Regions from separate parts of the Agrobacterium sp. genome, predicted to be linked through region 1. Evidence: riboswitches for the same ligand, from Rfam matches in the RefSeq annotation. Region 1 holds a riboswitch; each other region holds the start of a gene.

The links. Region 1 has a riboswitch for cobalamin ahead of AC5I5B_RS10310 (ABC transporter substrate-binding protein). Riboswitches for the same ligand answer to the same signal wherever they lie in the genome.
Region 2: another riboswitch for cobalamin. It lies ahead of nrdH (glutaredoxin-like protein NrdH); the one in region 1 lies ahead of AC5I5B_RS10310 (ABC transporter substrate-binding protein).
Region 3: another riboswitch for cobalamin. It lies ahead of AC5I5B_RS15595 (CbtB domain-containing protein); the one in region 1 lies ahead of AC5I5B_RS10310 (ABC transporter substrate-binding protein).
Region 4: another riboswitch for cobalamin. It lies ahead of bluB (5,6-dimethylbenzimidazole synthase); the one in region 1 lies ahead of AC5I5B_RS10310 (ABC transporter substrate-binding protein).

Annotation. Positions count from the first base shown of each region.
Region 1 covers NZ_JCABZP010000011.1:290,851-298,501, forward strand. The annotation lists gene AC5I5B_RS10280 (ABC transporter substrate-binding protein) at 1-47, opposite strand, end outside; gene AC5I5B_RS10285 (ABC transporter substrate-binding protein) at 144-1,277, opposite strand; gene AC5I5B_RS10290 (class I SAM-dependent methyltransferase) at 1,391-2,215, shown strand; gene AC5I5B_RS10295 (pseudoazurin) at 2,255-2,734, opposite strand; gene AC5I5B_RS10300 (ABC transporter ATP-binding protein) at 2,731-3,531, opposite strand; gene AC5I5B_RS10305 (FecCD family ABC transporter permease) at 3,528-4,556, opposite strand; gene AC5I5B_RS10310 (ABC transporter substrate-binding protein) at 4,553-5,584, opposite strand; cobalamin riboswitch at 5,743-5,977, opposite strand; gene AC5I5B_RS10315 (GNAT family N-acetyltransferase) at 6,017-6,895, opposite strand; gene argE (acetylornithine deacetylase) at 7,099-7,651, shown strand, end outside.
Region 2 covers NZ_JCABZP010000014.1:3,928-11,578, forward strand. The annotation lists gene AC5I5B_RS11740 (sugar ABC transporter substrate-binding protein) at 1-679, shown strand, start outside; gene AC5I5B_RS11745 (ABC transporter permease) at 908-1,990, shown strand; gene AC5I5B_RS11750 (ATP-binding cassette domain-containing protein) at 1,990-2,772, shown strand; gene AC5I5B_RS11755 (nucleoside triphosphate hydrolase) at 2,769-3,398, shown strand; cobalamin riboswitch at 3,532-3,755, shown strand; gene nrdH (glutaredoxin-like protein NrdH) at 4,066-4,287, shown strand; gene nrdI (class Ib ribonucleoside-diphosphate reductase assembly flavoprotein NrdI) at 4,300-4,698, shown strand; gene nrdE (class 1b ribonucleoside-diphosphate reductase subunit alpha) at 4,686-6,872, shown strand; gene nrdF (class 1b ribonucleoside-diphosphate reductase subunit beta) at 6,889-7,651, shown strand, end outside.
Region 3 covers NZ_JCABZP010000014.1:791,569-799,219, forward strand. The annotation lists gene AC5I5B_RS15580 (LysE family translocator) at 1-485, shown strand, start outside; gene AC5I5B_RS15585 (c-type cytochrome) at 605-1,039, shown strand; gene AC5I5B_RS15590 (c-type cytochrome) at 1,130-2,050, shown strand; cobalamin riboswitch at 2,099-2,332, shown strand; gene AC5I5B_RS15595 (CbtB domain-containing protein) at 2,495-2,677, shown strand; gene AC5I5B_RS15600 (CbtA family protein) at 2,689-3,402, shown strand; gene AC5I5B_RS15605 (hypothetical protein) at 3,407-3,721, shown strand; gene AC5I5B_RS15610 (type 1 glutamine amidotransferase family protein) at 3,893-4,459, opposite strand; gene AC5I5B_RS15615 (GNAT family N-acetyltransferase) at 4,481-4,969, opposite strand; gene AC5I5B_RS15620 (MerR family transcriptional regulator) at 5,174-5,587, opposite strand; gene AC5I5B_RS15625 (hypothetical protein) at 5,698-6,048, opposite strand; gene dmeR (Ni(II)/Co(II)-sensing transcriptional repressor DmeR) at 6,178-6,450, shown strand; gene dmeF (CDF family Co(II)/Ni(II) efflux transporter DmeF) at 6,504-7,517, shown strand; gene AC5I5B_RS15640 (hypothetical protein) at 7,528-7,651, opposite strand, start outside.
Region 4 covers NZ_JCABZP010000010.1:337,333-344,983, reverse strand. The annotation lists gene AC5I5B_RS08270 (NAD+ synthase) at 1-517, shown strand, start outside; gene AC5I5B_RS08265 (glyoxalase superfamily protein) at 711-1,088, opposite strand; gene AC5I5B_RS08260 (TolB family protein) at 1,281-2,108, shown strand; cobalamin riboswitch at 2,172-2,354, shown strand; gene bluB (5,6-dimethylbenzimidazole synthase) at 2,432-3,148, shown strand; gene AC5I5B_RS08250 (DUF2865 domain-containing protein) at 3,330-4,436, opposite strand; gene AC5I5B_RS08245 (NADP-dependent malic enzyme) at 4,573-6,888, opposite strand; gene AC5I5B_RS08240 (UDP-2,3-diacylglucosamine diphosphatase) at 7,117-7,651, shown strand, end outside.

The sequences.
Region 1 (7,651 bases):
AGGGAGAAGGCCAGCACCGCAAGATGCCTGAGAGCGTTGAGCCGCATGAGAAGTCCTCATTGAGTTCCAAAACAAAGCGATAAAGCCGCATGGCTGCGGCTTTATCCATCGGTCGGACGGCGCTCCCCTTCACCGTCCCTGTATTACTTGGCGTCCTTCAGCGAAACGAAGTAGCCGGGCTTGTAGTCGAGCGGCAGGAAGCGGGCATGCAGCTCCTTGAAGGTCGCCTCGGGGTCCAGATCCTTAAAGAGGTCGGGATGCAGCCACTTGGCGATTTCCTGAATGGCCACGAACTGGTAGGGATTGTTGTAGAACTGATGCCAGATGGCGTGGACATTGCCGTCCTTCACCGCCTGCACACCGGTGAAAGCCGGGCGCTTGGTCAGGTTTTCAAGCTTGCGATGCGCTTCCTTCAGATCCGCGCCATAACCGACGCCGACCCAGTTGCCGCCCGGCACATAACCGTTCCAGTTGCCGCCGGTGATGATGACCTGCTCCGGGTTGGAGGCGATGATCTGTTCCGGATTGACGTTGCCGAAGGTGCCGGGAATGATGTCCTTGGCCATGTTGATGCCGCCGGCAAGCTCCACCATCTTGCCGAAATTCTCGTTGCCGAAAGACATGCAGCAATCGTCGGAGTAACCGCCGGCGCGCTCCATGAACACGACAGGCTTCTTCGGATTGGCTTTTTCAAGCGTATCGGTGACCTTGGCGATGGAGTCGGCGCGGAACTTGATGAAGTCCTCGGCGATCTTTTCCTTGCCGGTCAGCTGGCCCATGAGGCGCATGCTCGGCTCGGTATTTTCCATCGGCTTTTCGCGGAAATCGACGTAAACCAGCGGAATGCCGACCTTGGCGAGCTTTTCGATATAGCCTGCTTCTTCGGTCGCCGTCTTGGCGTCGATATTCATCAGGATCACGTCAGGCTTCAGCGAAACGGCCTGCTCGATGTCGAAGGTGCCGTCCTTCATGCCGCCGAAAGTGGGCAGCTTGGCAACCTCGGGATATTTGGCGAGATAGGCGGCATAGGTTTCCGGATCAGCTTTCGCCAGATCGTCGCGCCAGCCAACGACGTGCTGGAAAGGGTTTTCCTTGTCGAGCGCAGCCAGGAAATAAATCTGGCGACCTTCGCCGAGGATGACGTGCGATACGGGCACATTGACCTCGACATCGCGGCCCGTCACATCCTTGACGGTGACCTTTTCGGCGAATGCCGGCCATGCGGCGGATACGAGAAGGCCAAGGGCAAGTGCCGCAGATTTGGCTGAGATGCGCATCGGATATTGCTCTCCAGTGTTGACTGGCGCGGCTGTATTATTTTCTGACTGTACTAGTCAACATTTATGTTTTAGAGCCATTCTTAACTGACCGGTACATGAGTTGAACACCGATGATCGATACCATCCAATACGGCAAAAACGACAGTCTGAGAGACGAAATCAAATCCTATTGGTCCGGCCGCGCCGCGACTTTCGACCTTTCGCCCGGGCATGAAATTTTCTCCGAAGACGAGCGTGCAGCCTGGCACGCGCTTATCCTGAAACATCTGGGCCGCGGAGAGGGCCGCAAGGCGCTTGATCTCGCCAGCGGCACCGGCGTCATCTCACACCTGATGGACGATCTCGGTTTTCAGGTTACCGGCATGGACTGGTCGGAAACGATGCTGGCCCTTGCCCGGGAAAAAGCGAAAAAACGTGGACGCAACATCCGCTTTTTCGTCGGCGATGCCGAAAACACCATGGAGCCGGATGAAAGCGCCGACGTCATCATCACCCGTCATCTGGTCTGGACGCTGGTGGACCCACAGGCGAGTTTTGCCGAATGGTTCCGTGTCTTGAAACCCGGCGGGCGGCTTCTGATCGTTGACGGCGATTTCGTGAATACCGGCTGGCGCGAAAAGCTGGTGAAGAAACTGGCGGCCAGCCTCGAAAACATCGGCCTCATTAAACCGGACCAGCCGCACAAGCCGGCGGACCCGGAAAATACCTTCAACAGCATCCTCTCGCGGGTCTATTTTTCGAAGGGCGCAAGGGCCGGCGATGTCGCGGCGCTGTTGCGCACGACCGGTTTCGAACCTGTCGCGATCGATCAGGAACTTCAGGCCATTCACCGCGCCCAGGCGAAAAACTTCAGCCTTCTAAAAGGCGTCCTGCGCGGGCTGCAGCATCGTTATGCGGTATGTGCGGTGAAGCCGGATGTTACTGGCAAAAGCTGAGGCGGCATCAACCGCCGCAGCTGGGCCTCCGACATCGCTTTATTTTTCCGCCTGCTCGAAAAGATCGTCGAACCGTGGTTTGGCGCGACCCGGCACGTCCACCGTCCTGTAGCTCTGCGGCAGGGTCGCATCGCCCACCTTGATCAGCATGACCATGCCCATGCCGTAATGCGGCGAGCATTTTATGCCGTAAAAGCCCGGCTTTTCGAACCCGGTCTCGAACTCGTCATTGATCCGGCTTTTGAACCCTTCGACACCTTCCGGAACCATGCCATCGATGGTCGCGGCATTGTGGCTCTTGTGAGTGGGCACAAAGCGTACGCGGTCGCCGGGCGCGATTTCGAGAAAATCGGGCTCGAATACCATCGGGCCCTTTTCGCCCCGGTTCAGCATTTTCACCTCGAAGGTCTCGGCTGAAGCCTGAAGCGGAAAGCCCGTGACCGTCACGGCAATTGCGGCAGCGGCGTAAAAGAGTCTGGTCTTTGCAGCGGCGTTTGCGAGCATCGTCAACATCATCATCGTGCCAATACTTTCCTTGGGTGCTCGGCCCGCCCATGGGCCGGCAGAAAACGAATATGGGAAAAGCCGCCCTCGTCCGTGGTGACGACACATTCGACTCCGAAAACCTCGGCTATTGTCGCCGGTGTCAGAACGTCCCGCGGCGGGCCGACCGCGATCATCTCACCCCGATGCATGATGGCGACGCGGTCGCAGAACATGGCGGCGTGATTGAGATCGTGCAGCGCCGCAACGACGGTCAGACCCTGCCGGCGCACCAGATCGAGCAGGCCGATCTGGTGGCCTATGTCAAGGTGATTGGTCGGTTCGTCCAGCAGCAGGATATGCGGCTCCTGCGTCAATGCGCGGGCAATGTGCAGGCGCTGGCGTTCGCCGCCGGAAAGATGATGCCAGTTGCGCTCCGCCTTGTCGGCCATGTCGACATTGGCAAGTGCCGCATCAACAATGGCGTCGTCATTCTGTGACCAAGCGGAAAGCGGCCCGAGATAGGGCGTGCGTCCAAGCTCCACGGCCTGCCGTGCGGTGATGCGCTCGGTGGTTTCAGCCTGTTGCTCCACGAAGGCAAGCCGGCGGGCAAGATCGCGGCGTCCCAGCGAGGCAAGCGGCTCCTCGCCAAGCGTAACGTGCCCCCGGCGTGGTTTGCGAATTCCCGCCAGCATGGAAAGCAGCGTGCTCTTGCCGGAACCATTCGGGCCGATGATGCCCAGAAACTCCCCGGAACCGACATTGAGCGAAACGCCGCGCACGATATCGATATTGCCGGCATGGAAATGCAGGCCGTGGGCGGATAACTTCATGACCGCGCCCTCTTTTGCCCCAGGATGAAGGCGAAGGCGGGCGCGCCGACCAGCGCGGTGATGACGCCGATGGGCAGCACCTGCCCCGGAATGACGATGCGCGAGAGAATATCCGCGACTATCATGAAAACCGCACCGGTCAGTGCCGTCACCGGCAGCAAGATGCCATGGCGAACGCCGACGAAGATGCGCGCGGCATGGGGAATGACGAGCCCGACGAAACCGATGGAGCCGACCAGCGACACCATCGCGGCCGTCATGATTGCCGAAACCGAGATCAGCACCGCATAGACCCACCGCACCGGGATACCGAGTGAAGCGGCGGCTTGACCGCCGAAGGCAAAGGCATCCAGCGCCCGGGCATACCAGAGACACACAGCAAGACCCGCAAGGCTGACCGGCAGCGCCAGCCAGACATCCGGCCAGCGCACGCCCGAGAGGTTGCCGAGCAGCCAGAACATAATGCCGCGCGCCTGTTCCGCATTGGCGGATTTGGTGACGATGAAAGAGGTCATGGCGTTGAACAGCTGCGACCCGGCCACCCCCGCCAGAATGATGGCGCTGTTGCCATGTCCCGCCCGCACCGCGAGAAGGCTGACCAGAGAAAAGGCCACAAAAGCACCGATGAGCGCGCCGGCCGGCATCGTCAGGAAACCCGCGCCAAAACCCAGAAGCGCGACAGCGACGGCACCGGTGGAGGCGCCGGCGGAAATGCCGAGAATATAGGGATCGGCAAGCGGGTTGCGCAGAAGCGATTGCAGCACCGCCCCGGCGAGCGCCAGCGAAGCCCCGCAGCAGGCGGCGACAACGGCGCGGCTGAGGCGATAACTCCAGACAATGCCCTCATCCAGCGGCTCCAACGGATAACCCGCATGGAAAACACGGTTGGCGATAGTTTTCGCCACGACGTCAAAGGGAATGGCGGTCTCGCCGATGGCCGCTCCGGCCATCAGCGCGACGAGCAGCAGGGCGAGCGCGGCGAAAGCCAGTCCCACCCTGCCGAAATGGACGGAAAGACTGTTCACTTGGCGAGGCCGGCAGCCGAAATCGCTTCAGCCAGCGTTTCGATGCCTTCAATGGTGCGAATGGTCGGGTTCATCGCCTGCGCATCCATTTCGAACACATGACCTTGCTTGACGGCGGGCATGATGCTGGCCACGGGATCGCTGGCGAGGAACTTCAGCTTGACGGCGACATCGTCAGCCGGGAAGCGACGGCGGTCCATCTTGCCGGCGACGATGACGGACGGATTTGCCTTGGCGATGGTTTCCCAGCCGACGGTCGGCCATTCCTCATCGCTTTCGATGACATTCTTTAAGCCCAGTGCGGACATGATGTAACCGGGCGCGCCGTTGCGGCCGGCCACATAGGGGTCGATATCCAGCTCGGCGCTGGAGAACCAGAAGACGGCGGAAAGCTTGCCATTTGCCGAGGCGATCTTGGTGCGGGCGGCTTCCTCACGCTTCTTCAGATCGGCAACGACTTCCTCGCCGCGATCCTGCACGTTGAAGATTTTGGCGAGATCGCGGATTTCCTGATAGATCAGATCCATGGTGAAGCCGGTGTTGCGCACGCCGTCGCCACCGCCGGAATTATCCTTGCCGATGCAATCGGCAGGCGAGGTATAGACGGGAATGCCGAGTTCGGCGAATTGCACCGGCGTTCCGACGACGCCTTCAGGGCCGATCTGCCACTGGAACTGCGTCGTCACGAGGTCAGGCCTCTTGCCGACAACCGCCTCAAAGCTCGGATCATTATCGGCCAGTCGCTCGACCTTGGCATTGGCCTCCTCGTAGCCCTTCAGAACCGGGCCGATCCACAGCGCCGTGCCGACCACCTTGTCAGCAACCCCGAGCAGATAAAGAACCTCGGTCGTGCTCTGGCCGACGGATACGGTGCGGGCGGGAGCCTGCTTGAAGGTGATCTCCTGACCGCAGCTGTTGATCGTCAGGGGGTAAGTGGTTTCGGCAGCGTTAGCGTTGGCAAGAGGCAAAACCGCAAACGCGGCGGCCAGAAAGCCGGCATGGACCGGCAGGCGTCTAGAACGAAACATGTGTTCTCCAGTCGAAAGTAAAACTTATTCCAGAGCAGCAGGCGTCAGAACGCGCAGCAACAGCGGGACGTCTTGTACGGAGAACGACGACGGGACGCAAACCAAATGTTATGAAATAACATTACAATCTCCTCCTCCGGGCTTCCCCGCCCGTAACGATGGTTCATATTTTGACGGCAGGTCTCCTGGCTCACGGATTTGCGTCACTCATCTGCCTTCCCGCATTCCAGAGAATACAGTGGCATGACGCCTTGAAGCGTCACTGGGATGAACGACAATCCGCTTACAGTTGCGGGGGCAGCCACGGCATTGGGCGAAAAAGATCGCCCGCACCATGTTCCCTATTAATCCCTTCGCCTTTCGGCTGCAGGAACCGTCGCTTTCTCACATAAGGGGCAACGGGCGGGGCGTCAATTGCGATAGTGCCGCACCTCAGCACAAAGACGGGCCAGCCAGGGCGAAAATCATTGCGGGACCAGAGCCGGCCGGTTGCGGCACGTTTTTCGACATGGTGGTCAGCGTTTCGATCACCACCAGGCCGGATTGCGTCAGAAAGTCGGTCAGAAGACCACTGTCACGCACGGCATCGAGACGGACGAGCTGATCGTCCAGATCGGAAAAATGCCGCCTGACCAGCGCAATGGCCTGCGTTTCCTCACCCGCAACGACCGGGCCGACAATATGGCCCCGTCCCGCTGCGCGCCGCAATGCAAAGGCCACGAGACGATCCGCCTCGAACAGGCCATAACCCTTATTTTCCCGCAGGAGACGCTGCAGGACGCGCTGGCGCGAGACACCGAAAGCCGCCTGATCCAGATCCGCAACAGCGGACAAATGGTCCTCCGAAAGCGGCTCGATCCTCTGTTTTCTTCCGAGCGTCGGCATCTCGGCAGGGCAGCGCGCCTTGCCGCGAAGGAGATGTACTTTTTCCGCATCTCCGGCAAAACCCAGCCGGGCAAAAAGCCGCCGCGACGCTTCCGTGGCGTTCAGCCGCAGTGCAGCGTCAGGGTAATCTGCCATGAGTTGCCCCACCAGCCACGGTGCAACGCCCTGCCCCTGCAAACGCGGGGAAACGATGACCATACCGACCGTCGCGAAACCTTCATCATAAGGAAACAGCATGGCGGTTGCGACAACGCGATCAATTTCGTCAAGCGCAGCAAGGCCGATGCCACATTGACGCAGGAAACACCATTCATTCGCGTGGTATCGCCATCCGACAGCCATGGAGAGGGCATGCAGATGATCGGCCTCCACATCGGCGATATCCACGGTTCGCAACTCGAAACTATCGACCTTGAGCAGCTCCATGACAAACGGCTCTCATTCCCTCCGGCGCGGAACCTTGATCCCGGCAGCCCAGCCCACGACATCCGAAGATAACCAGCCTTGCCGGCAGGAATTTTCCGAAAGCGCTGGAAAGACACAACAATCTACCGAAAACACCCCTATTTCAGCAGATAAACGCCGCCGGCCGCTCTAAGCTTTTCGACGTTGAAGCGGCGGAGACAGCCATGAACGCAATCGAAATTCTGGAGCGTCTTGTCGGCTTCCCATCGGTCGTCGGAACCGCCAATGGCGATATCGCCGGGTGGATCGCCGATTATCTGGATAGTCACGGCGCGAAAGTATCGCTGCTTGCCGGTCCCGAGGGCGACCGCGCCAATCTCTTCGCCAGCTTCGGGCCGACAGATACCAGCGGATACATCCTGTCCGGCCATATGGATGTGGTGCCTGCCGGTGAGCCGGAATGGTCCTCCGATCCCTTCACCCTGAGAGCGGAAGGCGAGCGTCTTTACGGACGCGGAACCACCGACATGAAGGGATTTCTGGCCACGGTTCTCGCCGCGGCACCGGCATTTTCGCGCATGGCGCTGAATCGCCCCATTCATATTGCCTTTTCCTATGACGAGGAGGCGGGCTGCCGCGGCGTCCCGCACCTCATTGCCCGATTGCCGGAACTATGCGCAAAACCGGCGGGCGCGATCATCGGCGAACCGAGCAATCTGCGTGCCGTGCGCGCCCACAAGGGCAAGGCCGCTGCACGCATCACCATTCGCGGCCGCT
Region 2 (7,651 bases), on a different contig from region 1:
CGATACACCGCTCGAACCCGTTGATGCCGCCGATTCCACCTTCGCCACCGACAATCTTCTCGCTGGTGAACTGATCGGCAAATGGGCTGCCGGCAGCCTCGGCGACAAGGCCAAGGATGCGAAAATCGCCTTCCTCAACCTCACCCCCTCCCAGCCGACGGTTGATGTGCTGCGCAACCAGGGCTTCATGAAGGGCTTTGGCATCGACGTGAAGGACATCAACAAGATCGGCGACGAGAGCGATCCGCGTATCGTCGGTCACGATGTCACCAATGGTAACGAAGAAGGCGGCCGTGCAGCGATGGAAAATCTGCTGCAGAAGGACCCCACCATCAACGTCGTCCACACCATCAACGAGCCCGCAGCTGCCGGCGCTTATGAGGCGCTGAAGGCGGTCGGCCGCGAAAAGGATGTTCTGATCGTATCCGTCGACGGTGGTTGCCCGGGCGTCAAGAACGTGGCGGAAGGCGTGATCGGCGCGACCTCTCAGCAATATCCGCTGCTGATGGCGGCGCTCGGCGTCGAAGCCGTCAAGAAGTTTGCCGATACGGGCGAAAAGCCGAAGCCGACCGAAGGCAAGAACTTCGTCGATACCGGCGTGACGCTGGTAACCGACAAGCCGGTCAAGGGCCTCGACTCGATCGATACGAAGGAAGGTCTCAACAAGTGCTGGGGATGATGCCTCAACGTTGAAACCCGCGGGGGCATTCGTGCCCCCGCCCTTGGACCAGAATGAATATCAGGCACGATCCGGGGGATCGGACAAAGGAATAAACGAGCGCGTTGCGCGCCCCTGCGGGGATGACACAGGCCGCTTCACAACACTTTGAAATCTACGCATCATTCTCTTTGGAGATAGACCCAGGTGTCAGGGCTGATGCGATAGAGCGATCGGGAGGAAAATCCAATGAGCGATCAGCCGGTGCGGGCTCAGCCGCATAATGAATTTGAAAAGGTGCTTTCGGGAAGTTCGACGCAGGTCGCCGCTTTCGATACGCACGACAAGAGTGCGCTGGAAAAATTCCAGCATTTTCTCCATTCCAGCCCGGCGGCGGTGCCGCTTATCGTTCTGGTGCTGTCGCTGATTATTTTCGGCCTGCTCCTTGGCGGCAAGTTTTTCTCCGCCTTCTCGCTAACCCTCATCCTGCAGCAGGTCGCGATCGTCGGCATCGTTGGCGCAGCGCAATCGCTGGTCATCCTGACGGCCGGCATCGACCTTTCGGTTGGCGCGATCATGGTTCTGTCCTCCGTCGTCATGGGGCAGTTTACCTTCCGTTACGGTCTTCCGGCGGAGCTTTCCATTCTCTGTGGCCTCGCCGTCGGTGCATTTTGCGGCTTCATCAACGGCGTGCTGGTTTCGCGCATGCGCCTGCCGCCCTTCATCGTCACGCTTGGCATGTGGCAGATCGTGCTTGCGACCAACTTCCTCTATTCCGCGAATGAGACGATCCGGGCTCAGGACATCGCCCAGCAGGCGCCGATCCTGCAGTTCTTCGGCGCGAATATCCGTTTCGGCAACGCGGTCTTCACCTATGGCGTCATTGCCATGGTTCTGCTGGTCGCCCTGCTCTGGTATGTGCTGAACCGCACCGCCTGGGGCCGCCATCTTTATGCCGTGGGTGACGATCCTGATGCTGCGGAACTCGCTGGTGTCAATGTCAAGCGTATGCTGACCACCGTTTATACCCTGTCCGGTCTCATCTGCGCCTTTGCCGGCTGGGCCCTCATTGGCCGCATCGGCTCGGTTTCGCCGACCGCCGGCCAGTTCGCCAACATCGAATCCATCACCGCGGTGGTTATCGGCGGCCTGTCACTGTTCGGCGGACGCGGCTCCATCATGGGCATGATTTTCGGTGCGCTGATCGTCGGCGTCTTTTCACTCGGTCTCCGGCTTATCGGCACAGACCCGCAATGGACCTATCTGTTGATCGGCGTCCTTATCATCTTGGCTGTCGCAATCGACCAGTGGATCAGAAAGGTAGCAGGCTGATGGCAAAAGAACCTATCCTCACAGCACGCAATCTCGTCAAACGCTACGGTCGTGTGACCGCCCTCGACAATGCCGATTTCGACCTTTATCCGGGCGAAATCCTTGCCGTCATCGGTGATAACGGCGCCGGCAAATCCTCTCTCATCAAGGCGATTTCCGGTGCGGTGACACCCGATGAAGGGGAGATCAGGCTGGAAGGCAAGCCGGTGCAGTTCCGCTCGCCGATCGAGGCGCGCAAGGCGGGCATCGAAACCGTCTATCAGAACCTTGCGCTGTCTCCCGCATTGTCCATAGCTGACAATATGTTTCTCGGCCGTGAAATCCGCAAGCCCGGCATTCAGGGCAGCCTGTTCCGGGCGCTCGACCGCCCGGCCATGGAAAAATTCGCCCGCGAAAAACTGTCGGAACTCGGCCTGATGACGATCCAGAACATCAATCAGGCGGTGGAAACCCTCTCCGGCGGTCAGCGCCAGGGCGTGGCGGTGGCGCGTGCGGCAGCCTTTGGCTCCAAGGTCGTCATCCTCGACGAGCCGACGGCGGCACTCGGCGTCAAGGAAAGCCGTCGCGTTCTCGAGCTTATTCTGGATGTGCGCTCCCGCGGTCTGCCGATTGTCCTGATCTCGCATAACATGCCGCATGTTTTCGAGGTTGCGGATCGCATCCATATCCACCGGCTCGGTAAGCGCCTGTGCGTCATCAATCCGAAGGACTATTCCATGTCCGACGCCGTCGCCTTCATGACCGGCGCCAAGGAAGCGCCGAAGGAAACGCTTGCCGCATGACGCTGAAGCTTGAGACGATCGTCGAAGACGTTCTTCGGCGGGCAGAGGGTCAATCCCGTTTCATCATAGCCATTGCCGGTCCCCCTGGGGCCGGCAAATCCACGCTTGCGGATGCTCTTTTTGAGGCCTTGCGGGCGCGAGGCGAAACGGCCGCCGTCCTGCCCATGGATGGCTTCCATATGGACAATGGCATTCTTGAGGAACGGGGACTGCTGCCGCGAAAAGGCGCACCTGAAACTTTTGATGTGCGCGGCTTCCTGGATATCGTCTCCGCCGTCCGCAAGGGCGGGCAGGAGGTGCTTGTTCCGGTTTTCGACCGCTCCCGGGAAATTGCCATTGCGTCCGCCCGGGCGATTGCGCCGGAAACGCGCTTTGTCCTTGCCGAAGGCAATTATCTGCTGCTGAACGAAGCGCCCTGGACAAGCCTTTCCGAGAGCTTTGACCTCACCATCTTCGTGGGCCCGTCCGTCGCCGTGCTGGAAGAGAGGCTGCGGAACAGATGGCAGGGTTATGGTCTCGATGCCGCTCAGATCCATGCCAAGCTTTTCGAAAACGATCTTCCCAACGGAAAAAGGGTGATCGAAAACGCGCGTCCAGCCGATATTCATATCGATATCTGGGAATAGATTAACGCTTTCCAGTTCTTTACCGGCAAAGCGCGTTTGCCGTTAAGCCTTTGTTGACCATGTGTTGAATCTTTTTGATCCACAGGGTGGGGCTTTTGTGTGTCTATTCATTGACGTAAAAATTTCCTTATATACTATATGTGGTGTTCAAGGTTCTTCCGATTCGCAAGGATTGGGAGCTAAGACGGGAATTCGGTGCGTAACGCCATCATGGCGGAACAAGGCCGAAACTGCCCCCGCAACTGTAAGCGGCGAGCATCGTTCCGATTTGGGTCACTGGAGCCAAAAGCTCCGGGAAGGCCGGAATAGATGTTGTGACCCGCAAGTCAGGAGACCTGCCTTGAGCGCAAACGTCCACGGGCGGGGTGTCCGGAGGAAGGTGTTGACGCAAATGATTTGCGTGCGCCCTTTTCTGCCCCCTCCAGAACAAGCTTCGGGGTGAAGTCATGCCAGTGCATTTCTTTAAGTTGCTGCGCTCGTCGGCGTAGAGAGTGATTTTGTGCGGCTTGCAGCATTTTGGGAAAACCGGACCCCGGTTTCTATCCGAAAATGCGAAGAGTTGCCTGGGCTACGTGCCTCACCTGAATGACAGATCCACCGCCACCCGATTGCGATTGTAATCGGCAATGTTGAGCCGTGTCCGAAATCGGCTTCGAGAGAGGAAATCATGACCGTCACCGTTTACAGCAAACCCGCCTGCGTCCAGTGCACCGCCACCTATCGTGCGCTCGACCGCATTGGTATTCCCTATGAGATCATCGATATCTCCGAAGATGCGGATGCGCTCGATCACGTCCGGGGTCTTGGTTACATGCAGGTTCCCGTGGTCGTCGCCGGCGAGCGCCATTGGGCGGGTTTCCGGCCGGATATGATCGGCTCGATCAGCTGAGGCGGTAAGGCGATGGGCCTGATCGTCTACTATTCCAGCCGCTCTGAAAACACCCATCGTTTCCTTCTGAAACTGGGGCGGCGTTTGTTTCGCCTGCCGCTCGGCGCTGAGGACGACGTGCCTCATGTGTCGGAACCCTATGTGCTGGTCACCCCCACCTATGGGGGCGGCGGCACCAAAGGGGCCGTGCCTAAGCCGGTCATCCGGTTTTTGAACGAGCCCTCCAACCGAAATCTCATTCGCGGCGTCATCGCGGCGGGAAACACGAATTTTGGCGCCGCTTTCGCATCCGCCGGAGATATCGTCTCGCGCAAATGCGCGGTGCCGTTTCTCTATCGCTTCGAGCTTCTCGGCACGGAAGAAGACGTCGCCAACGTCAAACATGGATTGGAACGATTTTGGACACGCTGACCTCGAGCGCGCTGCGCAAGGACGCCAAACAGCCGGCAGCCGCAAGCCAGAAACCGCTTGATGCGGGGCTGGACTATCACGCGCTGAACGCGATGCTGAACCTTTACGACGAGAACGGGAAGATCCAGCTCGACAAGGATCGGCTGGCCGCCCGGCAATATTTCCTCCAGCACGTCAACCAGAACACGGTATTTTTCCATAACCTCAGGGAAAAGCTCGATTATCTGGTGACGGAGGGATATTACGAGCAGGAGGTGCTGGACCAGTATTCCTTCAATTTTGTTCGTGACCTCTATGACGAGGCCTATGCCCGGAAATTCCGCTTCCCGACCTTTCTCGGCGCCTTCAAATATTACACCTCCTATACGCTGAAGACCTTCGACGGAAAACGTTATCTGGAGCGTTATGAGGATCGCGTCTGCATGGTGGCGCTGGCCCTTGCGCGTGGTGATGAGCAGCTTGCCCGCAATCTGGTCGATGAAATCATTTCAGGCCGCTTCCAGCCGGCCACCCCGACATTCCTCAATGCCGGCAAAAAGAGCCGCGGCGAGCTGGTCTCGTGTTTTCTGCTGCGGGTGGAAGACAATATGGAAAGCATCGGCCGCTCCATCAATTCGGCCTTGCAGCTTTCCAAGCGCGGCGGCGGCGTGGCGCTGTCCTTGACCAATATTCGCGAATTCGGAGCGCCGATCAAACAGATCGAAAACCAGTCTTCCGGCGTTATTCCCGTGATGAAGCTGCTGGAAGATTCTTTTTCCTATGCCAACCAGCTTGGCGCACGCCAGGGTGCTGGCGCGGTCTATCTACATGCCCATCACCCTGACATCATGCGCTTCCTTGATACCAAGCGCGAAAACGCCGACGAAAAAATCCGCATCAAGACGCTGTCGCTCGGCGTGGTGATCCCCGACATCACCTTCGAACTCGCCCGCAACAACGAGGACATGTATCTGTTCTCGCCCTATGATGTGGAGCGGGTCTATGGCGTGCCGTTGACCGAGATTTCGGTCAGCGAAAAATATCACGAAATGGTCGCCGACAGCCGCATCCGCAAGAAGAAGATCAAGGCGCGCGAATTCTTTCAGGTGATCGCCGAAATCCAGTTCGAGAGCGGTTACCCCTACATCATGTTCGAGGACACGGTGAACCGCGCCAATCCGATCGCCGGCCGCATCAGCATGAGCAATCTCTGCTCGGAAATCCTGCAGGTCAGCGAAGCGAGTGAATTCAATGCCGATCTGTCCTACAGCCATATGGGCAAGGATATTTCCTGCAATCTCGGTTCGCTCAACATTGCCGCTGCAATGGATTCGGCCGATTTCGGCAAGACCATCGAGACCTCCATCCGGGCGCTGACAGCAGTGTCTGATATGAGCCACATTTCCTCCGTCCCCTCGGTGGAAAAGGGCAATGATGCGAGCCACGCCATCGGGCTCGGCCAGATGAACCTGCACGGCTATCTGGCGCGCGAACGCATCTTCTACGGTTCCGAAGAGGGCGTCGATTTCACCAATATCTATTTCTACACCGTGACCTATCATGCCATCCGCGCCAGCAACCGGCTGGCGGTGGAAAGAGGCCAGAGCTTCAAGGGCTTTGAAAATTCGAAATATGCCTCGGGTGACTATTTCGACAAATATACCGACCGGGAATGGTTGCCCGCGACCGAAAAGGTGAAGGAACTGTTCGAAAAGGCCGGCATTGCCATTCCGACGCAGGAGGACTGGAAGGCGCTGAGGCAGGACGTCATGGCATCAGGTCTTTATAACCAGAACCTACAAGCCGTGCCGCCGACAGGTTCGATCTCCTATATCAACCACTCGACGTCTTCCATTCATCCAATCGTCTCGAAGATCGAAATCCGCAAGGAAGGCAAGATCGGCCGCGTTTATTACCCGGCTTCCTATCTCTCGAACGACAATCTCGAATATTATCAGGATGCCTATGAGATCGGTCCTGAGAAGATCATCGACACCTATGCGGCGGCCACCCAGCATGTCGATCAGGGCCTGTCTCTGACGCTGTTCTTCCGCGATACGGCAACGACGCGCGATATCAACCGGGCGCAGATCTACGCCTGGAAGAAGGGCATCAAGACCATCTACTACATCCGTTTGCGCCAGATGGCGCTGGAAGGCACGCAGGTTCAGGGCTGCGTTTCCTGCACGCTCTGAATTGAGGGACAAGACAATGAACATCGCCGTAAAACCCGCGTCCCGCATTCGCGCGGTCAACTGGAACCGCATCGAGGACGACAAGGATCTCGAAGTCTGGAACCGCCTGACCTCGAATTTCTGGCTTCCGGAAAAGGTGCCGCTCTCCAACGACATTCCCTCCTGGGGAACGCTGAAGCCGGAAGAACAGAAGCTGACCATCCGTGTCTTCACCGGGCTGACATTGCTCGACACCATCCAGAACGGTGTCGGCGCCGTGCGGCTGATGGCGGATTCGGCCACGCCGCATGAGGAGGCCGTGCTCTCCAACATTTCCTTCATGGAGGCCGTGCACGCCCGCTCCTATTCCTCGATCTTCTCGACGCTATGCTCCACGCCTGATGTCGACGATGCCTATCGCTGGTCTGAGGAAAACGAGTTCCTGCAACGCAAATCCGCGCTGATCATGCGCGAATATGACAGCGGCGATCCGCTGAAAAAGAAGATCGCCAGCGTGTTCCTGGAAAGCTTTCTGTTCTATTCCGGCTTCTACCTGCCGATGTTCTGGTCAAGCCGCGCCAAGCTTACCAATACGGCGGATTTGATCCGCCTCATCATCCGCGACGAGGCCGTGCATGGCTATTATATCGGCTACAAGTTCCAGCGGGCGGTGGAGCGCCTCGGCGAAAAGGAGAGACAGGAGATCAAGGACTTCGCCTTCGATCTCCTGCTCGAACTTTACGATAACGAGGCGAAATATACCGAAGACCTCTATGACGGCGTTGGCCTGACCGAGGATG
Region 3 (7,651 bases), on a different contig from region 1:
CCGGCGGCATCGTGCATTCGCTTTACGGTGCGTTGGGCGTCGGCATGCTCGCCGCGTGGATGCCGTCGCTGTTCCTGCCGCTTCTGGTCTTTGGCGCCGCCTATATGATCTGGATCGGCATCGGCCTGATGCGCAGCGCGATTGTCGTGAACGGCGACGAGGCCCAGGCGAGCGCTTCGGTCAGAAAAGCCTTCTGGCGGGCGGTGCTGACCTGCCTTTCCAATCCGAAGGCCTATCTGTTCATGATGGCGATCTATCCGCAATTTCTCAAACCCGCCTATGGCCCGATCTGGATGCAGGGGCTGGTGATGGGCGCGATGGTGGCGGTGACGCAGTTCACCGTCTATGGCGCGCTGGCGCTGACGGCGGATAAAAGCCGGGCATGGCTTGTTTCCTCGCCCGCCGCCACGATCTTCATCGGTCGCGCCGCCGGTTTCATGCTGATTGCCGCAGCGCTTCTCACGCTCTGGGAGGCCTTGTCTTAGGCTTCTGTTTTCACGATGGAATTCACCGCAATGTGACTTCTTTTCGCCATCCGGAAAGGGCATCCTCGCGCCGTTCCATCTAGCGCCCGGTGTCCCAGCCGGAATCAAGGAGAGTGTGCATGAAACTGAAAACCATCACGGCGGCCATGCTTTTCGGCTGTCTTTGCGCCGGAGCGGTCTACGCTGCCGGCGAAGTCGAAAAACGTGAAGGCATGATGAAGCAGATCGGCGGCGCCATGGGTTCGCTCGCTGCCATCTCCAAGGGCGAGAAGCCCTTTGATGCTGATGTGGTCAAGGCTGCGGTGACGACCATCGGCACCAATGCCAAGGCTTTCCCGGACCAGTTCCCCGCCGGCACCGAAACCGGCAGCGCGGCTGCTCCCGCCATCTGGGAAAATTTCGAGGACTTCAAGGCCAAGGCCGCCAAGCTTGGCACGGATGCGGACATCGTTCTCGCCAATCTCCCCGGCGATCAGGCGGGCGTTGCCACCGCCATGAAGACGCTCGGCGCCGATTGCGGCACCTGCCACCAGACCTACCGTCTGAAGAAATAATCGAATGATTCTGGAAACGCCGCTTCCCGGCGGCGTTTTCTCACGCTCGAAAGGCATCTGACCGGGTCAGGTGAGAATGGGGAGAGGGGTATGTCCTCCATCTGGACGAAACTCGCTGGCGGGGCCGTGGTCGCGGCGATTGCCGGCTACGGCATATTCGCCTGGGTCACCGCGCCGGAACGTCAGGCGCCAAGCCATTGGGTCAGCCTTGGCGAACCGGATCTGGCCAATGGCGAAACGCTGTTCTGGGCGGGCGGCTGTGCAAGCTGTCATGCCGCACCCGATGCGAAGGGTGAGGCGCTGTTGACGCTTGCGGGCGGGCAGGCGCTGAAAAGCCCCTTCGGCACCTTTCATGTGCCCAATATTTCTTCCGATCCGCAGCATGGTATCGGCGGCTGGACGCTGGCGGAATTCGGCGATGCGATGACGCGTGGTGTGGGCAGGAACGGTGAGCACCTTTACCCGTCCTTTCCCTACGCCTCCTATGCCCGCATGACGCAGAAGGACATCAACGATCTCTTCGGTTATCTGAAAGCCCTGCCGGCCAGCCAGAACGATGCGCCGGATCACGAACTGCCGTTCCCGTTCAACCTGCGCATGGCGCTGGGCGGCTGGAAGTTCCTTTATTTCGACCCCTCCGCACCGCCGCGGGTCGAGCTTGCCAATGCCAATGCCGAATTGCTGCGCGGTCAATATCTGGTGGAAGGGCCGGGCCATTGCGGCGAGTGCCATACGCCGCGCAATGCGCTCGGCGGTTTCCTTGCCGATAAGTGGCTGGCCGGCGGCCCCAATCCGGAAGGCGAAGGCCGCATTCCTGACATCACCCCCGGCTCGCAAAGCATCGGAAGCTGGGCCAAGGCCGATATTGCCAGCTATCTGGAAACCGGCTTCACCCCGGAATTCGACAGCGTCGGCGGTTCCATGGTCAAGGTGCAGCAGAACATGGCGCATCTGACGGCGGATGACCGCGATGCGATCGCCGCCTATCTGAAGGCCATTCCGGCGCGGTAGGGTGCCCCTGGGCGCATGCGCGCCCATTGACTCCCGCCGCCACCCATCGGATAACAATCCTGTGATGGTTCCTTCCGGGCGTTCCGGAAGGTGAAAAGGGAACACGATAGGGAGAAATCCTCATTCGTGGCTGCCCCCGCAACTGTGAGCGGAGAGCCTGAAACGAAGTGCCACTGGCAAGCCATTTTCCGGGAACCGAGGTTTCCAGGGAGGGCGATGCCGGGAAGGTGTTTCAGGTTTTGACCCGTAAGCCAGGAGACCTGCCATCACGGAAATGTCCATGCCGGCGGGGTGTCCGGAAGAGCGGAATTTCAGGGTGGCGAGATCAATGCCTCCCTGTGTCAGTCTCGTATCCCCGTGGTGAAGTGTATCGCATGCGGTCTTGCGGCTCCCGCCGTTCGGCCGTGTCTAAAGGCGCGGGGTCGCGCCGGGAGAGGGGTCACCATGTCCATCCAGCAGAATACGGCCAATTCAGCCGTTTCCGCAAAAACGGGCAGCTTCGCGCAATCGCTGACGGCGATCGTGCTTGGCCTGTTCGTTGTCGGTTTTGTCGGCTTTTCCCATGTGGAAGCCGTTCACAATGCCGCGCATGACACGCGTCATGCCAATGCCTTCCCCTGCCATTGAGGGGAAACGGCATGTCATCTTTTCGCAATATCGTCTTTACCGCGGTTCTCGTCGGCATTCTCGGTGGTTTCGCCGTGTCTGCCATGCAGGCTTTCGGCACCACGCCGCTCATCCTTCAGGCGGAAACCTATGAGAGCGCCGGTGGCGAGGCGCCTCACAGCCATGATGCGACGGCGCCCGGTGCTGCGGTTCCCGCCCATGAGCACAATGACGAGGCCTGGGCTCCGGCCGATGGCTTCGAGCGCACCGCCTATACCGTTGCCGCCAATGTCCTGACCGCCATCGGTTATGCGCTTGTTCTGACCGGCCTTATTTCGCTGCGTGGCACGAATGGCGGCTGGCGCGAAGGCCTTCTCTGGGGCGTTGCCGGTTTTACCGCCGTCATGCTGGCCCCGATGATCGGCCTGCCGCCGGAACTGCCGGGCAGCCCGGCCGCCGCACTTGAGGCGCGGCAGATCTGGTGGCTTTCCACGGTTGCCGCAACCGCGGGCGGCATAGCGCTGATCGCATTCCGCCGCGAACCCTGGGCCATCGTTCTGGCGCTGGTGTTGATCGTCGCACCGCATGTGGTGGGCGCACCCCTGCCGCCGGAAGGTGAACATGCGCTGGCGCCGCTGCCGCTGGAGCGTCAGTTCATCGTCGCCGCCACCATCACGAGCTTCGTTTTCTGGGCTTTGCTCGGAACATTGAGCGCGTTTTTCCTGAAGCGCTTCCAGCAGGCGTAAATCCATGCAGGACGCAGCGGAATGGAGTGAGGAACTCGATGCGCTGCGTTTTGCCGTTCCCGGTCACGGCGCTTTCTGCGCCGTGCACCGCCTTGCCTTCAAGGCGGTGCTGGGGCCGAGCCCTACAGAAGAGGCGGCTCTTGCCTTTTTCCACGACCATGAAGCCGCCTTTGTGGCGGCGGCACTTGCCAAGATAAAACGTGCAAATTCACCTGCCGGCCGTAGCCTGCATTTGAACAGCCGCGATATTCGCCGGGCGATTGCCGGGGAGGGCGGCGATCACGCAGCACGTGTTTGCCGGGTGCTGGATCAGCGATAATCATCGCTGTTCTCACCTCCGTCATCCCGGCCTCGAGCCGGGATCCAGCCAGCCCAAGTCCTTGGGCTGAGAGGAGTCTTTCCGCCGCGCAGACGCGCGTCGGCTGGATTCCGGCCCAAGGCGGGAATGACGGGGAGTAGAGGGAGTGCAAACAACCGAGACGGCTGCGCCTCAGCGATGCTCCGCCGCAAAAACCTGAAGTTCCGCCTCGGCTTCCGGACCAAAGAGGCCGAGGTGTTTCAGGATTTCCACCGCAAAACTCACCGGCGCGCTGCCGGCGGCCGTGATGATGCCGCGATCGCTGACTGCTTTCGGCTGGTCGCGATAAAGCGCCTCGCCGCTATAGACGGGATAGGCCCTGTGCGATGCCAGCGAATTGCCGGTATGGGCGACATCGTTCAGAACGCCCGTGCCGCCGAGCGCGCTCGCCGCCGCACAGATGCCGGCCACCAGCCGGTCCCTGTCGCGAAACCGGTGCACCAGCCCGCCAAGATCGACAGCCGTTCCCTTTTCCCAGCTGAGACCGCCGGGAATGACAAGCGCATCGATGCCAACAGGATCAAGCGCGTCATAGGATGTGTCAGGCGTTACATTCAGCCCGCCCATGGACGTTACCGGCCGGCCATCAGGCGTGGCATAGATGATTTCGACGCCGAGATAGCCGCGCGCTGCGGCAGCAAGCAGCGCCGGTTCCCAGTCAGCAAAATCCTGCGCGAGCGCAATGGCGATCCGTGTCATGGTCGTCTCCGTTGATGCCAATCAGGCAATTGACTGCATGTAGCGCATGCCGGTAACCGGCCGGGGCGCGAAATCCATGTTTTCGTAGAAGCGATGCGCCGCGACATTGCCTGTTGTGGCGCTGACGGAAAGATAGTCGCAGCCGAGACGCTTGGCGATATCGCGGGCGCGGGAAACCAGATGCTGACCGGTGCCATGGCCGCGATGGCCGTCACGCACGAAGAGATGATGCAGCTCAAGCCCGCGCCGGCCTTCCTGCGCCCTGTAGAGCGGCAGAAGCAGGGCGTAACCGATCAGCGCGCCATCGGCTTCGGCCACGAGGCCATGCACCCAGGGCAGCGGGCCGAACAGGTCGCGTTCCAGTTTCGCCGGCGTGATCGCCGCCGCATCGCCGTGGTAGGAGGCAAGCAGCGTGATCATCTCGTTGAGTTCGGGCAAGTCCGTCTTGCGTGCGCCACGAATGATGACGACGGGCGGTCTTTCCAGTGTAAGGGAGCTATCTTCGGTCATTTTTTCGGTCCTTTGGTCTTATCGGTGCCGTCAGGACGCTTGAGAAACAACAAAGCCGCCTGACGGCGGCTTGTTGACAACATGATCTGTCGAGCCGCCCTTAGAGGTAGGCCCAAAAGTACGAGCAGGAGATGGGTGCGCGTTCGTTGATCATGGGAAATGCAATGCGCCCGAATCCGTAATCTGTCAAGCCCGGTTTTCCGATCAATGTTCACCCTCGCACATGTCATGATTGGAAAGCGCGCGGATGACGTAACAATCCTCGATCGAATGGCCGTGGCAGTGGGAGACGATGCGCTCCAGCTCGTGCTCCAGCTTCTTGAGGCTGGCGATCTTTTCTCGCACATGGGCGAGATGTTCGGCAGCGATGCGGTCCGCGCCCTCGCATGGCATCTGCCGGTGCTGGCTAAGTGCGATCAGTTCGCGGATGGCGTCGATGTTCAGCCCGAGATCACGCGCATGGCGGATGAAGGCCAGCCGGTCGAGGTCGGCCTTTTCGTAACGGCGCTGGTTGCCCTCCGAACGGTCGGCCTCGCGGATGAGGCCCATCTGCTCGTAATAGCGGATCGTCGGCACCTTGACGCCGGTACGTTTGGACAATTCACCGATGGACAGCATGACTTTCTCCATATCTCGGGCAAAGACGGGAGAACGGGGTGGCTCCGCCGTTCAGGGTCGATGCTCTAGTCTCTAGAGATATTGCTTTTCAGCCCGTCATTCAATGGGTCTCAGGCGGCGTCATCCACGCCAAGCGCCTGGGCGAGCGCTTTGAGGACATCATTCTCGATGCCGGATGCGGCTTCTGGCTGTGCCGATGCGGCCATGTCCAGGGCGGGCGTTGTCGTGGAGGTGCCGCTGTCGAGATTCCAGAGTGCTGTGGCGAGGCCGAAGGAAGCACTGGCGGCGGCCGGCGCGATGGCCGTGGCAGCGGTTTCGACGCTCGAAATGGTGCGATGCGCGGCGCGGGTCAGCTCCAGCAGGGCTTCGGTGGTGGAATGGGTTTCCTTGCCTCTCGCCGGCTCAAGGCTCCGGAGCTGAGTGGGATGATAGCTGCTGATGGTTGCTGCGATAGTCGTCATGACTGAGTCCCCTAAGTTTCATGGGGAGATTTTTTAAGGATCGAAACATTCGCGAAGATTGCGTCAAGCGGGGCTTGAACGGAAAATCTCGCTCATATAGTATACCCCCCTATAGTATATGAGGTCCCCATGTCCCATACGATCCGCAACAAGGAGAAGCTTCTCGCCCGCATCCGCCGCCTGAAAGGGCAGATGGAAGCGGTGGAGCGTGCGCTTGATGATGCCAAGCCCTGCGGCGAGGTGCTGCAATTGCTCGCTTCCGTGCGCGGCGCGCTTTCCGGACTGACGGGGGAGGTGATGCAGGAGCATCTGCATGAGCATGTGGTGCATGCCGAAAACGAAGACGAACGGGCCCGGGCGGCGGAAGAGCTGGCCCAGGTGCTGAAGACCTACATCCGGTGAAATCGAACGGGCCAGCAGATCAGACAGGCCAGTAGCAAACAGGATTGAGCGACATGACGACGACATCCGAACACCGCGCAGCAGCCGGTCATGACCATGTTTTCCTCGGCCAGAACCATGAGCGCAATGAGAGGCGCGTCTGGATGGTCATTGCGTTGACTGCGGCCATGATGGTGGCGGAAATCGTTGCCGGCCACTGGTACGGCTCCATGGCGCTGACGGCGGATGGCTGGCACATGTCCACCCATGCGGGCGCGATGCTGATTTCGGCCTTGGCCTATCTTTATGCCCGTCGTGAGGCGCGCAACCCGCGCTTCACCTTCGGCACCGGCAAGTTCGGCGATCTCGCGGGTTTTGCCAGCGCGATCGTGCTGGCGGTGGTGGCGCTGCTGATTGCCGTGGAAAGCGCTATGCGCCTATTCAATCCCGTCGAAATCGATTTCAACCAGGCTATCCTCGTCGCCGTCATCGGCCTTGCCGTCAATCTTCTCAGCGCCGTTCTGCTGAAGGATGATCATCACCACGATCATGGGCATGGCCACGCCCACGGCTCGCATGCCCATCACGGCCATGGCAGCCACGCCCATCATGATCATGGCTCGCATGCCGGTCACCATGCTGACCCCGGCGCAAAGGGCGGCAGGGACAATAATCTGCGCGCGGCCTATCTGCATGTGCTGGCGGATGCGCTGACCTCGGTTCTCGCCATCGTCGCGCTGCTGCTTGGCAAATGGAACGGATGGTCGTTCCTTGATCCGGCCATGGGTATCGTAGGCGGTCTGGTCATTGCCCGCTGGTCATGGGGGCTGATCCGCTCCACGGCGACGACCCTGCTTGATGCGCTGCCGCCGGCGGAGGATTTACCGCAGGAAATCCGTGAAAGCGTGGAGACGGAAGAGGATCGCATCACCGACCTGCATGTCTGGCAGGTGGGGCCGGGGCATCACGCCGCCATCGTGGCGATCCATTCGCAGGCGCCGAAGGCGCCGGCTTTCTACAAGCAGAAACTTGCCGCCATACATGAACTGTCCCATGTGACGGTGGAAGTGAGCCCGGCAAGGGCCTGATTGGAATCGTTTATTCGGTATATTCCGAATAGGCGCTGCGCACCCATTCCGCCTGTGCTTCCGCCTTGTCCTCGGCGGAAGCCGCGGCCGTATCCTGATAAGCGGGCGCGCTGCCATTGCCGACAGCCCACAGC
Region 4 (7,651 bases), on a different contig from region 1:
CACCATCCTGATGGCCGTCTCGAACAAGTTCGGCTCGATGGTGGTGACGACGGGCAACAAGTCTGAGATGTCAGTGGGTTACGCCACGCTCTACGGCGACATGAATGGCGGTTTCAACCCCATCAAGGACCTCTACAAGATGCAGGTCTATGCCATTTCCAGCTGGCGCAACGCCCATGTTCCGCCGGGTGCTCTCGGCCCTTCCGGCGAGGTGATCCCCGCCAATATCATTTCCAAGGCCCCGTCGGCCGAATTGCGTCCCAACCAGACCGACCAGGATTCGCTGCCGCCCTATCCGGTGCTCGACGATATTCTGGAATGCCTTGTCGAGAAGGAAATGTCGGTCGAGGAGATTCTCGCACGCGGCCATGATGTGGCCACCGTGCACCGGGTGGAGCATCTGCTTTATCTCGCCGAATACAAGCGCCGGCAATCGGCTCCGGGTGTTAAGATCACCAAGAAGAACTTCGGCCGTGACCGGCGTTATCCGATCACCAACCGGTTCCGGGATCGGTGATTGAGGGCGCGCGCCATTGATTTCTGGCGGGTGAGTTAAGTGCCTTTCTCCGTCATCCTCGCCCTTGAGGCGAGGATCCATGCGCGGTTGAGATTGTGGGTCCTCGGGTCAAGCCCGAGGATGACGTCGCGTGTGAGGAGCTTTTTGACAACGCATAAACGGCGCGGAGAACACCCCGCGCCGCTCGCTCATCTCAAATAACCTGCCCCACATCGATACGGTTGCCATCGGGGTCTTCAAAGACGAAGGCGCGCAGGCCGTAATCCTTGTCCTGCAGGCCCTTGATGATGCGCAAGCCCTGGCTCTTGCAGAGCGCGTGCAGCGCATCGACATCGCTCACCATCATATGGGCCACGTTGAAGGGCGCTGCCTTGTGCGTGGGCTGCAATGTCAGATGCAGCTCGGCATTGCCCTGTTTCAGGATCATGAAGCCGACGGGGTTGCCGTTTTCGAAGGTCTTTTCAAAGCCCAGCACGCCAACGTAAAAATCATGGGCCGTTTCGATATTTTTGACAGGAAGCATTGCGGCGATCCGGCCGAAGCGGATGCCGTGATCGGCGATGGTATTCATCGCGGAACCTCGGATCTGGGAGAAACGGGAAGCGGCGCGGACGGTGCCGGAGCGCTGGCGTTTTTTCCGGTTTGAATTTGCAGGACGGTGCCTGCCGCCCTAGGATCATAATCGAGGCGATGGCGGATGCAAACGGAATGTCTGCATTGCCCAGCGCTTTGAACGAGAACACGGACACGCCCGGGAGGCAGAATGCGCAGTTCCATCGAAATCTTCAACATCCGCACCCGGCAGATGCGTGTGGTGTGGCAGACGCCTGATCTCTTTGAAGCGCCGAACTGGTCGCCGGATGGGAAATATCTGCTGTTGAACAGCGAAGGCCTGCTTTATCGCCTGTCTCTTTCCGGTGATATTGCGCCGGAAAAGGTCGATACCGGCTTTGCCACGCTGTGCAATAACGATCACGGCATTTCGCCTGACGGGTCACTCTATGCCATTTCCGACAAGGTGGAATTCGGCAAGAGCGCCATCTATCTCATGGCCTCCGTGGGCGGCGCGCCACGGCTGATGACGAAAAACCTTCCCTCCTACTGGCATGGCTGGTCGCCGGACGGGAAGAGCTTCGCCTATTGCGGCATTCGCGATCAGGTCTTCGATATCTACTCCATGGATATAGAAAGCGGCGTCGAGACGCGGTTGACCCATGGCGAAGGTCGCAATGACGGGCCGGATTATTCGCCTGACGGTGCGTGGATCTATTTCAATTCCAGCCGCACCGGGCGGATGCAGATCTGGCGCGTACGGGTGGATGGCTCCGCCGTCGAGCGCATCACCGACAGCCCCTATGGCGACTGGTTTCCGCACCCGTCTCCGAAGGGAGACAAGGTGGTGTTCGTCTCCTATGACGGCGACGTTTTCGACCATCCGCGCGATCTTGATGTGCGGGTGCGGCTGATGGGTATGGATGGTGGTAATGCCGAGACGCTGTTTGAGCTTTTCGGCGGGCAGGGAACGATGAACTCGCCTAACTGGTCACCTGAGGGGGACGAGTTCGCCTATGTCAGGTATTTCCCGGTGTAATGGGGGAGGCAGGCCACATTGCCGCACCACCGGCAGAATACTTGCATTCGCAAACTTTTTTGCCCATAGCTTCCTTTGTCAGGTGCCCGCCCTTGCGGCGGGAGAATCGGGAATCCGGTGAAAGCCCGGAACGTGCCCAGCGCTGTGAGGCGGACGCTCTTTTTTAGAAGCCACTGAAGCAATTCGGGAAGGCGAAAAGGGCGGATGAAGCCAAGTCAGAAGACCGGCCTGACGGGATAGACCGAACCGCGCGGACGGCGGCAGGTTGTTGTCGAGGTGGGGTGTATGTTTGCGCCCGGCCTTCGCATTGTTGGGGATAAACGATGCCAGCCGATCCGTCCGTGAGCAATCCGCCCGGCGCCAGTTCTTTCGATCATGCGCTGTCACCCGCCCGCCCGTTTTCCGGTGAGGAGCGCGAGGCGATTTACCGCGCCATTGAAACCCGTCGTGACGTGCGCGATCAGTTCCTGTCCGATCCGCTGCCGGATGATCTGGTGGAGCGTCTCCTGAAGGCGGCCCATTCGGCACCCTCGGTCGGTTTCATGCAGCCGTGGAATTTTACCCTCATCACCGATGGCGCGATCCGTCAGGCGGCCTTTGTGGCCTTCAGCCGCGCCAATGAGGAGGCGGCGGCGATGTTCGAGGGCGAGCAACAGGCTCTCTACCGGAGCTTGAAACTTGAAGGCATCCGCAAGGCCCCGCTCAGCATCTGCGTCACCTGCGATCCCACGCGCGGCGGCAAGGTGGTGCTGGGCCGCACCCATAATCCGCGCACGGATGTCTATTCCACCGTCTGCGCCATCCAGAATCTCTGGCTCGCAGCCCGCGCCGAAGGCATCGGCGTCGGCTGGGTCAGCATTTTCCACGATAGCGACATTCGCACCATTCTCGGTATTCCCGACCACATCGAAATCGTCGCCTGGCTCTGCGTCGGCCGTGTCGATGCGCTCTATACCGAGCCGGAACTGGCGGTGAAAGGCTGGCGGCAGCGCGTGCCGTTGGAGGAGCTTGTGTTCCGCAACCGCTGGGGCGGGGTGTAAGACAGATAAAAGTTCTGCGAGGGAAGCGGGGCGTTGCTGCTTGTTCTTCTCCCCGGCGGGGAGAAGATGGCCCGAAGGGTCAGATGAGGGGGCAAGCTCTCAGCATATCTCTACCGTAGCCCTCTCATCCCGCTGCCGCGGACTGAAGAAACAAGCGGCGTCCGCTCGCTCCACGACGGCTTCACTGCTGCGGCTGTATACCCTTCAATGCCGGGTTCTTCAGGTCGATCCGGCCTGTCTGGTCCGGCAGAAATTTGGGGCCAATGACGCGCACTTTCGTATCGTTCGGGTCATAGTCGCGTTCGGGAACGGGTTGTTCCGGCGGCTTGGCGGCCTGCTGCTGCTCGGCGGGTTTGGGGGCGGCCTTGTCACCTTGCGGTGAGGGGATTTTCGTGATGCCGGAATAGGGCGTTTCGGATTCCGGCCGGGAGGCTTCTTCCTGCTTCTGCATTTCTTCGTGATAGGCGGCCATGTTGCAGGCGCAGCCCGGCGCTTTCGCCGGGGCGTTCCTGTAGGCGAAGGCGGTCGGCAGGTCCCTGTAAGGTTTTCCGGTTTCCGCAGACACCATGTCGGCGGTTTCCTGATCCGTCATGGAGTGGAAATAAAGTTCCGTCTCCGTCCCCGGACACATTTTCTGGCATTGCTCGGCCTGGGCGCGGAAATCGAGCGGCGAGGCATTGGCGGCGATGGGGAAGAACGAGCCGTCGCAGGTGCGCACGCACAGTGTGCGAAGCCCGCCTTCAGCGGCGGCGTTGGGGTAGGGGGAAAGCCCCGCCTGTCCCGGCTCACCGCCATTCTGCCGGAAGGCGTCGGGGTAACGCGTCACATCGGAAGGCGACGGCAGCTGCGCTTCCGTCTGCGGTGCGGTGCCGCAGCCATTTGCATCGAGGGCGGCGAGGATACGCTGGCGCCTGATATCGCCATCGTTGTCACGCACGGCCGCCATGGCGTCGTCGCGATCACGGATGATGGCGTCGCGTTCGTTTTCCGCTTCCGCCAGCGCATCGCCGATCTCGGCGCAGACACCGGCATTGGGATTGCCGTAGACGATGACGCTGCCAGACGAGCAGCCATAGCCGCGCAGGTCGTTCCTGATCTTGCGAATGACGATGTTCTGGCGGGCGAGCGCATTGGCGTAACGCCGCACCTCGGCCGTATTGCCGATGACGCGTGGCGGCTCACGCAACTGCGCATAAAGCGTATCGCAGACCTGATCCGCGAAAGCGGTGGCCGGAGCAATGAAAACAAGGGGAAGCAGGAGGCCGATGATGCGGCTGCGCCGGGTCAATTGTGCGATCCGTTCGATGTCCCCGACCGGTGGCAGGGGCGTTATACTTCACGAAATCCGTGTTTCAGGAAGATAACATAAGCTGTTGCCGCAATGCGGCAACAGCTTGTTCAAAATTGCGTTAATGCGGCCTCTATCACACCGAAGGATGCGAGGCCTGCACCACGGCAAACGCCGCCATGTTGACGACGCCGCGCGAGGTGACGCTGGGCGACAGGATATGGGCGGGCAGGGCGCTGCCGAGCAGGATCGGGCCGACATGCAGGCCTTCCGTCAGCGTGCGGGTGACGCCGAGCGTGATGTTGGCGGCATCGAGGTTCGGGAAGACCAGAAGGTTCGCCTCGCCCGTCAGCACGCTGTTCGGCATCGCGCGCTTGCGCAGCGCTTCCGAAAGTGCGGAGCCGCCCTGCATTTCGCCGTCCACTTCCAGTTCCGGTGCTGCCGCCTGCACGATCTTCAGGGCGCGGCGCATCTTGCGGGCGCTTTCGGAATCGCGCGAGCCGAAATTGGAATGGCTGGCGAGTGCGATCTTCGGCGTGATGCCGAAACGGCGGATTTCCTTGGCCGCGAGAATGGCCATCTCAGCCACTTCCTCTGACGTCGGGTCGTTGTTGACGAAGGTGTCGGTGAGGAACAGCGCACCCTGCTGGGTGATGAGCAGGCTGAGACCCGCAAAGGAACGCACGCCTTCCTGCTTGCCGATGATCTGGTTCACGTCGCGCAGGTGCCGGTCATAACGGCCTTCGAGACCGCAGATCAGCGCATCCGCCTCGCCACGCTTCACCGAAAGCGCGCCGATGACGGTCGTGTTGGTACGCACGATGGTACGCGCCGCTTCCGGGTTGATGCCGGCGCGGCCGACAAGGGCGAAATAATCATCGACATAATCGCGGTAACGCGGATCGTCTTCCGGGTTGACCACGGCAAAATCCGTATGCGGACGGATGCGCAGGCCGAAGCGCTTCAGGCGCGTCTCGATGATCTGCGGGCGGCCGATGAGGATCGGGATGCCGGTGCCTTCTTCCAAGAGCACCTGGGCGGCGCGCAGCACGCGCTCGTCTTCGCCTTCGGCAAAGATGATGCGCTTCTTTTCGGCGGCTTTCGCGGCATTGAAGACCGGCTTCATGATGAAGCCGGAGCGCCAGACGAAACGGTTCAGCTGGTCGAAATAGGCTTCGAAATCGGTGATCGGCCGGGCGGCGACGCCGCTCGCGGCCGCTGCACGGGCGACAGCCGGTGCGATGCGCAGGATGAGGCGCGGATCGAAAGGCGAGGGAATGAGATAGTTCGGGCCGAAGACCGGTGTTTCACCGCTATAGGCTTTTGCCGCGACTTCCGAGACTTCCTCACGCGCAAGCTCGGCGATGGCCTGCACGGCGGCCATCTTCATTTCCTCGTTGATCGTGGTTGCGCCGCAATCCAGCGCGCCGCGGAAGATATAGGGGAAGCACAATACGTTGTTGACCTGGTTCGGGAAGTCCGAACGGCCGGTGCAGATCATCGCATCCGGGCGGGCCGCACGCGCCGCTTCCGGCATGATTTCCGGATTGGGGTTGGCAAGCGCCAGGATCAGCGGGTTTTCCGCCATGCGCTCCAGCAGTTCCGGCTTCAGAACACCGGCGGCCGAAAGGCCGAGGAAGACGTCGGCGCCGTCGATGGTTTCGGCCAGCACACGCTTGTCGGTCTTCTGGGCGTAAACTTCCTTCCACTCGTCCATCAGCTCGTTGCGGCCATCGTAAACGAGGCCTTCGATGTCGTGGACCCAGATGTTTTCCTTCTTCGCGCCCATGGCGACCAGCAGGTTGAGGCAGGCAAGCGCCGCAGCACCCGCGCCTGACGCGACGATCTTGACGCTTGAGAGCGACTTTCCGGCCAGTTCCAGAGCGTTGGTGACAGCGGCGGCGACGATGATCGCGGTGCCATGCTGGTCATCATGGAAAACCGGGATATTCATTTTTTCGCGCAGCTGGCGTTCCACCTCGAAACATTCCGGCGCCTTGATGTCTTCAAGGTTGATGCCGCCGAAGGTGGGCTCCAGCGCTGCGATGGTGGAAACCATGTCGTTGATGCCGGGCGCATCGATTTCGATGTCGAAGACGTCGATACCGGCGAATTTCTTGAAGAGAACGGCCTTGCCTTCCATCACGGGCTTGGAGGCGAGCGGGCCGATATTGCCAAGTCCGAGAACCGCCGTGCCGTTGGAAATGACCGCGACGAGGTTGGCGCGGGCGGTATATTCCGCTGCCATTTCCGGATTTTCATGGATGGCGAGGCAGGGGGCGGCGACGCCGGGTGAATAGGCAAGCGCCAGATCGCGCTGGTTGCCGAGCGGCTTGGTGGCCTGGATTTCCAGCTTGCCGGGGCGCGGGTAGCGGTGGAAAAAGAGCGCCTGTTCCTCGATGTCGGCCTTTGCCGTGTTGGCGGGCGTGTTGTTCTTATCGTGAGAGGTCATTCTTCCACCGTCATGTCTGGTTCAATTCCGGCCCCCTGAATACAACAAACTTTCCCATGGTACAGCCGTTATTTACCGCCCCCTTATGCAAATGCGGCCATGGCTTATTCGCGTTTTCGTGAAGGTCTTCGTCATATTCCCTATAAAAACCGGCGTTTGTCATGTTGCTGCAACACGAGTCTGGTTCTGAGAGGTAAGAAAGCCGCAGGGACGCAACCGAACAGGGGGATGAAATCCGTGGCCGGTCAAATCGAAACCAGACAGTTCAGAACGCTTTTCATTTCGGATGTTCATCTCGGCTCCAAGGCGGCCAAGACGGACTATCTGCTCGACTTCCTGAAATATCACGAGGCCGAGACGATCATCCTCGTCGGCGACATCGTCGACGGCTGGCGCCTGCGCCGCAGCTGGTACTGGCCGCAGGGCTGCAACGACGTGGTGCAGAAGCTTCTGCGCAAGGCCCGCAAGGGAACCCGCATCGTCTATATTCCCGGCAATCACGATGAATTCCTGCGGGAATTTCCGGGCATGCATTTCGGCGGCATCGAAGTGGCCGAGCGCATGATCCACGAGGCGGCCGACGGCAAGAAATATCTCATCATCCATGGCGACGAGTTCGACGTGGTGGTGCGCAACGCCCGCCTGCTCGCCTATCTCGGCGACTGGGCCTATGACGCTGCGATCGCGCTCAACATCGTCATCGCCGCCGTGCGCCGCCGCATCGGCCTGCCTTACTGGTCGTTCTCGGCCTGGGCCAAGCTGC